One region of the Bacillus sp. 7894-2 genome, then DNA from elsewhere that is predicted to be linked to it. Evidence: predicted binding sites of a transcription regulator. Region 1 holds the regulator's gene; the other holds the start of a gene.

Region 1 (4,217 bases):
CCGAATTCAGGGTGACCGGGCGTCTTGCTTCCCCACTGTCTGAACTCTTTAATGTCATTCATGGAAACATCATAGCCGGAAAGATGAAGAAGGCTGTATAAAAGCATAGAGCCATGTCCGGCAGAAAGAACAAAACGGTCACGGTTGAACCATTCTGGATTTTTCGGATTGTGGTTCATGAAGCGTGTCCAAAGTGTATAAGCCATTGGAGCAGCTCCCATTGGCATGCCCGGATGGCCGGAGTTCGCCTTTTCAATGGCGTCAATTGATAAAGTACGAATGGAACTGATGGATAGTTCATCTGTGTGATTAAACATTCATTACATCCTTTCGAGTAGTAATTCTTCACTCTTTTAATATTATCGGGTGTCCCTTTTTTTCACAACCAATAGGGTCAGGTAAAGGACAAAAAAAGCCGGTTTGTTACTATATTGACACAAAAAGACCCGGCATATGTAAAAAAAGCGGAGATAGATCAGTAATGCCATCTCCTCTATTAAAAGAAGGAATACAGCACAGTGTATCCCTTGCAATTATATTATTAGTGAAGGCGGTTTTTATTTTGGAAATCTTTCAGCTTTTTTGGAGTTACATCGTTCCCTTTCGGGTCAACGATTGTAACGCCTTTCAGCGTGTTTAACATACCAGAGCGGAAAGTCTCCAAATACTCTTTGCGCAAAGATGTCTGTTCTTTCGCTTCTGCTTCTGTTAGTCCGGATTCCTTGGCCTTCTTTGCCAGTTCATTAATTCGGGCAAGTTTTTGTTTAGGCAGCATTTATTAAAACTCCTTTATATCAAAAGTTTACCTTTGAATAATCTGATGGAAGTTTTTATTATACAGCAGCTTCAGATATGGAACAATACTGAAACTCAAATGCCATCATACTAAAAATGAGCACTTTTGACAAGGAAAGTGCTCTACTCAGCAAGTGAATCAATATGTTCTTTATACCTTCTATGGACAGTTGCTTTGGAAATATTATAGCCAAAACCTCTAAGCGTAGCTGCAATTTCAGCAAACGTTAACTCGTTTTTCCTCAACCGGACAATTTCCTCTATCGGCACCTCTATTCTTTCCCTGCCGCCATTTACTCCCTGATTACTTAGGTTTTTCTCGGGCCTGTATCCTTTATCAACAGCCCGTTGCATGCCGCGTTTGATTTTGATGTTATGCAGCTTTCTCTGATACTCCTCTACCATCCCTACGATACTGAGGACCATCGAATCTGATTCCGAAAGCTCCAGCTTTCCGTTATTCGAGATGCTATATAACTGGACTTCTTCTTTAAATATGCAATGGAGAATCGCAATCTTGGCATTTCCCCTCCCCAGCCTTGTTTCATCCTGGATTAGAACAACTTTAATATCCTTTTTTTTAATTAAGTCTAAAAGGACCAATATACCGTCTCTTTCGAGATCGTATCCGCTGGCCTGTTCACGGATGACCTTGACTACATCAAAGTCATGCGTTTTTGCCAGGTTCAAAAGCTCTTCTTCCTGTCTTGAAAGGGATGTTTCCTGAGTATCCTTTGTTGTACTAACTCTGCAGTAAATTATTGCTTTCATAACTTCTCCTTATTCGTTAAGGTCTGAACTGGCAAGCTCTTTATATGGCTGGTCATCCAGGGCTTTTACTGGAATAACAATTTCATCACCCGGAAAAATCCTACCTGCCGCTATCCCATTATTTCGTTCTACCCAATTTATAAATTGATCTTTTGTAAGAGAATGCTCAGAAGAAAAATTTTCAGCAATCTCCCATAAAGAATCACCTTCTGCAACAGTGACTTTCACAAACTTTTCCGTATCAGGCGTTTCTATTTGCATGAGCATTATAAATGATGCTGCCACACTTAAAGCGAAGAGAATAATAGCATAAGAATATGATTTCCACAATTTGTTCAGCATGATATACCACCTCTAAAAGAATGTATGTTCGTATTTGATGTTTTCATTATAGACCGAACACTTGTTTTGTGTCAACAAATATTCGAACTTATGTTTGTATCAAATGGTAATTGATGCTATAATTGAGACAATAAAAACACATACGAGGTGCGTAAAGATGGTGAAATTATCAAAAAGGCAGCAAGATATATTGGAGTTTATAAAAGAAGAAGTTAAATTAAGAGGATATCCTCCTTCTGTAAGGGAAATTGGGGAAGCAGTCGGTCTGGCTTCAAGCTCGACCGTTCACGGCCATCTCGCAAGGCTTGAAAGCAAAGGACTGATTCGCAGGGACCCTACAAAACCGCGTGCTATTGAAATTTTAGATTTGGACGAGGCTTCTAACATTCCCAAGGTCAGTGCAGTTAATGTTCCAATCGTAGGTAAAGTAACTGCAGGACAGCCGATAACGGCAATTGAAAATGTTGAGGAATACTTCCCGCTTCCGGAAAGAATGGCTCCTGCTGACGAGCATGTTTTCATGCTTGAAATCATGGGCGAAAGTATGATTGAAGCCGGAATCCTTGATGGAGATTATGTAATTGTCAAACAGCAGAGCACTGCCAATAATGGGGATATCGTGGTGGCTATGACAGAGGAAGATGAAGCAACGGTCAAAAGATTCTTTAAAGAAAAAGATTTTATCCGTCTGCAGCCCGAAAACTCGACAATGGAACCAATTATCCTCCGCAATGTTTCTATTCTTGGCAAGGTTATAGGCGTATACCGTCATATGCATTAATAGATTCAAAAGCAGGCATCGCTGCCTGCTTTTTGTTTTTTCCAATATTAAGAAGGTAATCAGTTCCTATTACCTGGTACTATCAGTTAAATCCTACGAAAGTAACTGATACTTTTCTTTTAGCATAAGGTTACAGTCATGTATGACTATTTTGTTGTTCAGAAAATTCGGTATTTTTATGCATGTTATTTTATATTCATTTTCAATATAATGGTAATACACCGAGAATCAACCTAAGGTCGCTTGTCCAAAATCTCGACTTTAGGAGTGTGAAGTAAAAATGTTTTTGAACATTACCTTCGCTTTGTTGATTGGTGGGCTGGTTGGTGTCGTTGGACATATTCGGAAAGAAGGCAAAATGGTTAAACCCAGAAGGACAAAAAAGTTCATCTATCTGGGGGTCTTTGAAGAGGTAATCATGGGGGCTTTAGCGGCTGTTTTTTTGGTCGTATCTTCAGATCCTGACTCTGCCTTAAAGGTAGTTCTACTGGCGGTGATTGCAGGATTTGGAGGAGATGCACTACTGACATGTCTCGATTTCTTAAAAATAAGACACAAAGAATAGAGAGATGCAGAGAGATAGAAATTAGTTAAAACCTCGTTCAATTGAAACGGGGTTTTTGCATTTTTCATAAAAAAAACCCCTGACTTTATCAGCCAGGGGTTGTCATATTTTCTTAGTACATGCTCAGGTACTGCTCGCGCTCCCATGGATGCACTTGCGTACGGAACATATCCCACTCGATTTCTTTCGCTTCAATGAAATGTTCGAAAATGTGATCGCCGAGAGCAGAAACAATTACCTCATCTCTCTTTAGCTCTTCAAGCGCTGCTGCCAATGTAGGAGGCAGATCCTTGATTCCTTCTTCCTCACGCTCTTCTTTTGTCATTACATAGATATTGCGGTCCACTGGTGCAGGAGGAGTCATTTTATTTTTGATTCCGTCCAGGCCAGCTTTTAATAATACAGCCATCGCAAGGTATGGGTTCGCAGCAGGGTCAACGCTCCGCACCTCAACACGTGTACTTACTCCGCGGGAAGCAGGGATACGGATAAGAGGTGAACGGTTTTGAGCAGACCAGGCAACATAGCAAGGTGCTTCATAGCCTGGTACCAGACGCTTGTATGAGTTAACGATAGGGTTTGTCACTGCTGTAAATGCAGTTGCATGATTCACGATACCAGCAATAAAGTGGCGGGCGTCATCACTTAGCTGAAGATCGCCGGTTTCATTGAAGAATGCATTTTTGCCATCCTTGAATAGTGAAACGTTGCAGTGCATTCCGGATCCGCTGACACCGAATAATGGCTTCGGCATGAATGTTGCATGCAAGCCGTGCTTTCGGGCAATGGTTTTAACAACAAGCTTAAATGTCTGGATTTGGTCACAAGCTGTTAGAGCATCCGCATATTTGAAGTCGATTTCGTGCTGGCCAGGTGCCACCTCATGGTGGGAAGCTTCAATTTCAAAGCCCATTTCTTCGAGCTCCAGCACGATATCACGGCGGCAGTTTTCGCCAAGATCAG
Region 2 (4,217 bases), on a different contig from region 1:
AATAGTTTCTTGCATAAAAAATGACATCATTGTTATATCGGCAAATTTTGTGTCCCTTTACAGCCTTATGAAAAAACCGCAAACCCGAAGGTCTGCGGTTTTACCTCAAAGATATTCATCAAACCAGCCGGCTATATAGTTTAGGCGGCTGATTCGCAAATTTGGTTTTCCGCTTCTTGAAAGCTCATGATTGGCTTCAGGGAACCGGACAAATTTTGCTGTTTTCTTCCTATGCTTTAAAGAAATGAATAGTTGCTCTGCCTGTTCGATTGGACAGCGATAGTCTTTTTCACTGTGCAGAATCAGGAGTGGTGTATTTATGTCATTCACATAAGCAAGCGGAGAGTGTTTCCATAGTTTTTCTATATCATTCATGTCACTCTTGATTTGCCAATCAGTAAAATAGTAGCCGATATCACTTACTCCATAAAAGCTGATCCAGTTGGAAATGGAGCGCTGAGTGACAGCTGCCTTGAACCTGCTGGTGTGTCCAATAATCCAGTTGGTCATAAAGCCTCCATAGCTTCCTCCCGTTACGCCCAGCCGTTCTTTATCGATGAAATCGAAGTTTTCGAGCGCGTAATCGACCGCATCCATAATATCCTCATAATCCTTGCCTCCGTAATCTCCTCTGACAGCGTCTACAAAATGCTGGCCGTATCCATGGCTTCCCCGTGGATTGATAAACAGAACCGCATAGCCTTTTGCGGCGAGGCATTGGAATTCATGGAAATAAGAATTGGCATACATAGCATGAGGTCCGCCATGGATCTCAAGCACAAGCGGTGCTTTTTGGCCTTCTTTCAAATGGACTGGTTTCATGATCCAGCCATGGAGGTCCCACTCATCCGAAGATTTAAACTGAATGGGCTCTGCATCTGCCAGCTCCACTCCGCTCAGGAACTCTTCATTGACTTTTGTCAGCTGTTTTAATTCTCCTGTCGGAACATCAAGTAAAAATAATTCCCCTGGAGATGACGGCCTGCTGATGGCTACAACCGCTTTATTGATAGTTCCACCCGTGGTCAGTCCATATACATGCTGCTGATCCAGCAGGGCAGGATACAATTCCCCATCTAAAGAGCCATAATAAACAACTGTATTCCCATGATCAGTTGCCAGGAAATAAAAGCTTCTGCTGTCCTCTGCCCAAAGAACTCCCGGTGTTACTGCACCCTGCTGGAAATCTCCAATGGCATAATCACCAGCCAATATGTCCAATTCTGCAGTCAGGCACTGCAAATGCTCAGATTTGAGGTTATACACCCATACTTTGGTATGCGTAGCATTTTCGTATTCCCTTTCATGCCCGAACAATCCTATGTGTTTTCCGTCAGGGGACCATGCAGCGCTTCCGAAATATCCATTACCATTTGTAATCTTTTTCATGTCTTTTGTTTCAAGATGGATGATATACACATCGCTTAGAAAAGAAAAATCCTTATCTTCACTCAAATCTGCCGTAACAGCAACCCATTCCCCATCTGGGGACCAGTCCTGCAATTGGAAATCATGTTCTCCGGTTGTCAGCTGCTCCATCTCGCCAGTTTCTATATCTATTAAGGCAACCTGGCTGTACCTTCCGTTCCAAAAACCCTGAGCGTCAGATTTGTGCTTCATTTTATCTATCTCAATCGGTACTGGCTTTTCTTCCCTTTTTTCCTGATTTTCCAGTGTTTCTGCGGCTTCACCCTGTTTTAATGAAAGATTGAAGGCAAGTTTCTTTCCATCAGGGGACCAGACAGGATTTGAAGCACCATTTGCACAATGTGTCACCTGTCTGGCTTCTCCGCCTGCTTTGCTCATTATATAAATCTGTGACTTCCCGCCTCTGTCTGATACAAATGCAATTAACTCCCCATCTGGAGACCAGCGGGGTGAATGATTGCGGTGTTTGCCGTAAGTCCACTGAACAGGCTTATTGCTTTTTGCAGTATTTATGTAAAAAACATTTGAACTATATGTATTTTCTTCTTCAAGCATTCTGGTCTCGACAAAAGCCAAATCATATCCATTCCTGGAAAGCTGCGGATCAGCTGCAGATTTTAAATGATAAAGGTCTTCTGGTTTAATTGGTCTTTTTTTCGTCATTTATTTCATCCTTCCTAACTGTGTGTTCTACTTATTTCGACATCAGAAATAAAATCCCTTCCCAATTAGCTTTAGGCTGAAACTTTTTTTCATTATTGGAAATGATGAAGTATAACAGTATTTCGACAAATATAGGCTCTTGCAAGATAAAACATTCCTTTGTAAAATTGGATAAGAACATATGTTCTTTAACAAGGCAGGATACTATTATTTAAGGGGAGCAGAACAATATGACCAGAATTCCTGAGGAAGACCGTAATATCATGGAACAGGCTATTTATCTGCCAATGGTGCTGACGGTTTTAAATCGTGACTCCATTGTCATTAATAAAAGCCCGTTTAAACTAAAACAGCCTTATCTTGATTTGGTTGAAGAAACAATGAAGGTCATTCAAAGTGAACTCTCTGAGGTAAAACGCTATATGAATAAAAACCAGCTAAAGGTACAGGAAGTAAAGAGGGATGAGGCATTTACTATGTTTATGTTCCTGTATAAGGGATATGAGGAACACCATAATTACTTTAATCCCCGAATCCGCAATAAAGTTCAGGAGCTAATGACCTATTATCTTATTAAAAAACCTTTGCCGGGACCAGGGAAAAGCCGGAAAGCCAATTAAAATTTGCAATAAGAAAGCCTGCAGCTAATAAGGCAATATACTACGGAAAATAGAAGCATGAAACTCCGCATGCTTCTTGGTTGTCCTTCAATTCCAGCCCTTCTCTATTGGTAGGCTCCTTTTCTCTCCGAAGCATTCATTATTTTGGAACCATTCGCATAGTAATGTGACTTTCTCTCTGAATCTTCTATCCTTTTTGTCAATGTCGTTTTCAGCAGTGCTGTTCTGAGCACCTGGTTATTAAGGGTTGTATACGAGGCTGGAATTATAAAGCTTTGCTTGTTCTTAAACACTACTTGGGTTTGTGCATTCTCCGCCCGCTTGAAGTAATTGATGTGATCCAATGCAATCCACATACATTCCGGATTGCTTGGAGAAGCTGTCGGGAAAAAATAAATGAAATTCGTGGGGTCAATCGTTATCGGAGCTTTATGGGTGAAGCCGGTTAATTGGCGTGTACCCTCTTTTCTTCCTTCATAGCTTGAACCAAAATATTTGCAGCTGCTTTTAATTATTTCAATCGGCTTAAAGGGAGAAGTTACTTCATCATCAAGCTCCCAGATTTGCGAATAAACTTTTATCCCATAAGAGAGAGGTTTAATAATCATCGTATTTGGATTGATTTCATATTCTTCGATTATTTGAATATTTTGGGTCATACGTTTTCATCTCCTTTTCTTTTTCGTTCTCACTTTTTCCATATTAACACCAATTTATCAAAAAATTACAAATTTGTTCAATAGTTTTGAAATTGTTCACATTTTCGACATTCCGAAAATATTTTCTAAAAATTTAAAAAATTTAGTTGAATATTCAAAGGTAATTCCATATAATATTAAAAAGCTCAGGGGTGATTTCCATGAAGGAAAAATCATACACCGACTTAATGAAAACGAGTGGATCGAAGCGGAAAAACCTTAAGGAATCTTTTGTACTGGATCTTTACCTTGAAATGCTTATTTCAGAGATCCTGCTCAATAATGAAAGAGAAAAGCTGATGAAAAAAGTAGACGCGGCGATTGATGAAGGAAATAAACCGGCATTTATGCATTTTTCGAAGCAATACAAAGAACTTTCCAAGCGTTTTGGCACTTAAAAATCAGTTTGCCCCCGCCAACCAGCGGGGTATTTTATTTTTAGTCAGGAAGGCGGGGAATAATGAACAGCAGGCATTTATTTTTAATGGGCGGAAGCCCTCCATTCGGGCAAAGGTTAGGAAAAATGTTTACAGAGCTTGCCTGCGGCTCGGATGGCAAAATAGCAATACTCTTTTTGGAAAGGGATGGCTGGGAGATGTATATGAATAAGTATACTTCTGCCTTAGTTCCTAATGGAGCCAGGAATTTCTGCTATCTCCCGCTTTCCTCTGGCCCAGCAGAATCTTATCTTCAAGAATTAATGTCCTGTTCCGGCATCATTATTGGAGGCGGTGACACAGAAAATTACAGAAAATTCATTGTGGATAGTGAAACCGGAGAATGCATTAGAAAGATGTATATGAATGGT

What was found. The regulator LexA, encoded in region 1, represses DNA repair genes until DNA is damaged. The targets are predictions, from matches to a motif close to CGAACATATGTTCG.
Region 2: a site for LexA is predicted at 2,266-2,279, ahead of CHI10_RS08295 (YhjD family protein). Genes of this name have one in related genera too.

Annotation. Positions count from the first base shown of each region.
Region 1 is NZ_NPDG01000004.1:130,017-134,233, reverse strand. Features, by position in the region: gene tkt (transketolase) at 1-317, opposite strand, end outside; gene CHI10_RS01085 (DUF896 domain-containing protein) at 542-775, opposite strand; gene CHI10_RS01080 (YneB family resolvase-like protein) at 919-1,566, opposite strand; gene yneA (cell division suppressor protein YneA) at 1,576-1,908, opposite strand; gene lexA (transcriptional repressor LexA) at 2,066-2,689, shown strand; gene CHI10_RS01065 (DUF4257 domain-containing protein) at 2,970-3,254, shown strand; gene glnA (type I glutamate--ammonia ligase) at 3,367-4,217, opposite strand, start outside.
Region 2 is NZ_NPDG01000057.1:66,740-70,956, reverse strand. Features, by position in the region: gene CHI10_RS08300 (S9 family peptidase) at 106-2,091, opposite strand; gene CHI10_RS08295 (YhjD family protein) at 2,322-2,711, shown strand; gene CHI10_RS08290 (competence protein ComK) at 2,816-3,370, opposite strand; gene CHI10_RS08285 (IDEAL domain-containing protein) at 3,571-3,807, shown strand; gene CHI10_RS08280 (Type 1 glutamine amidotransferase-like domain-containing protein) at 3,870-4,217, shown strand, end outside.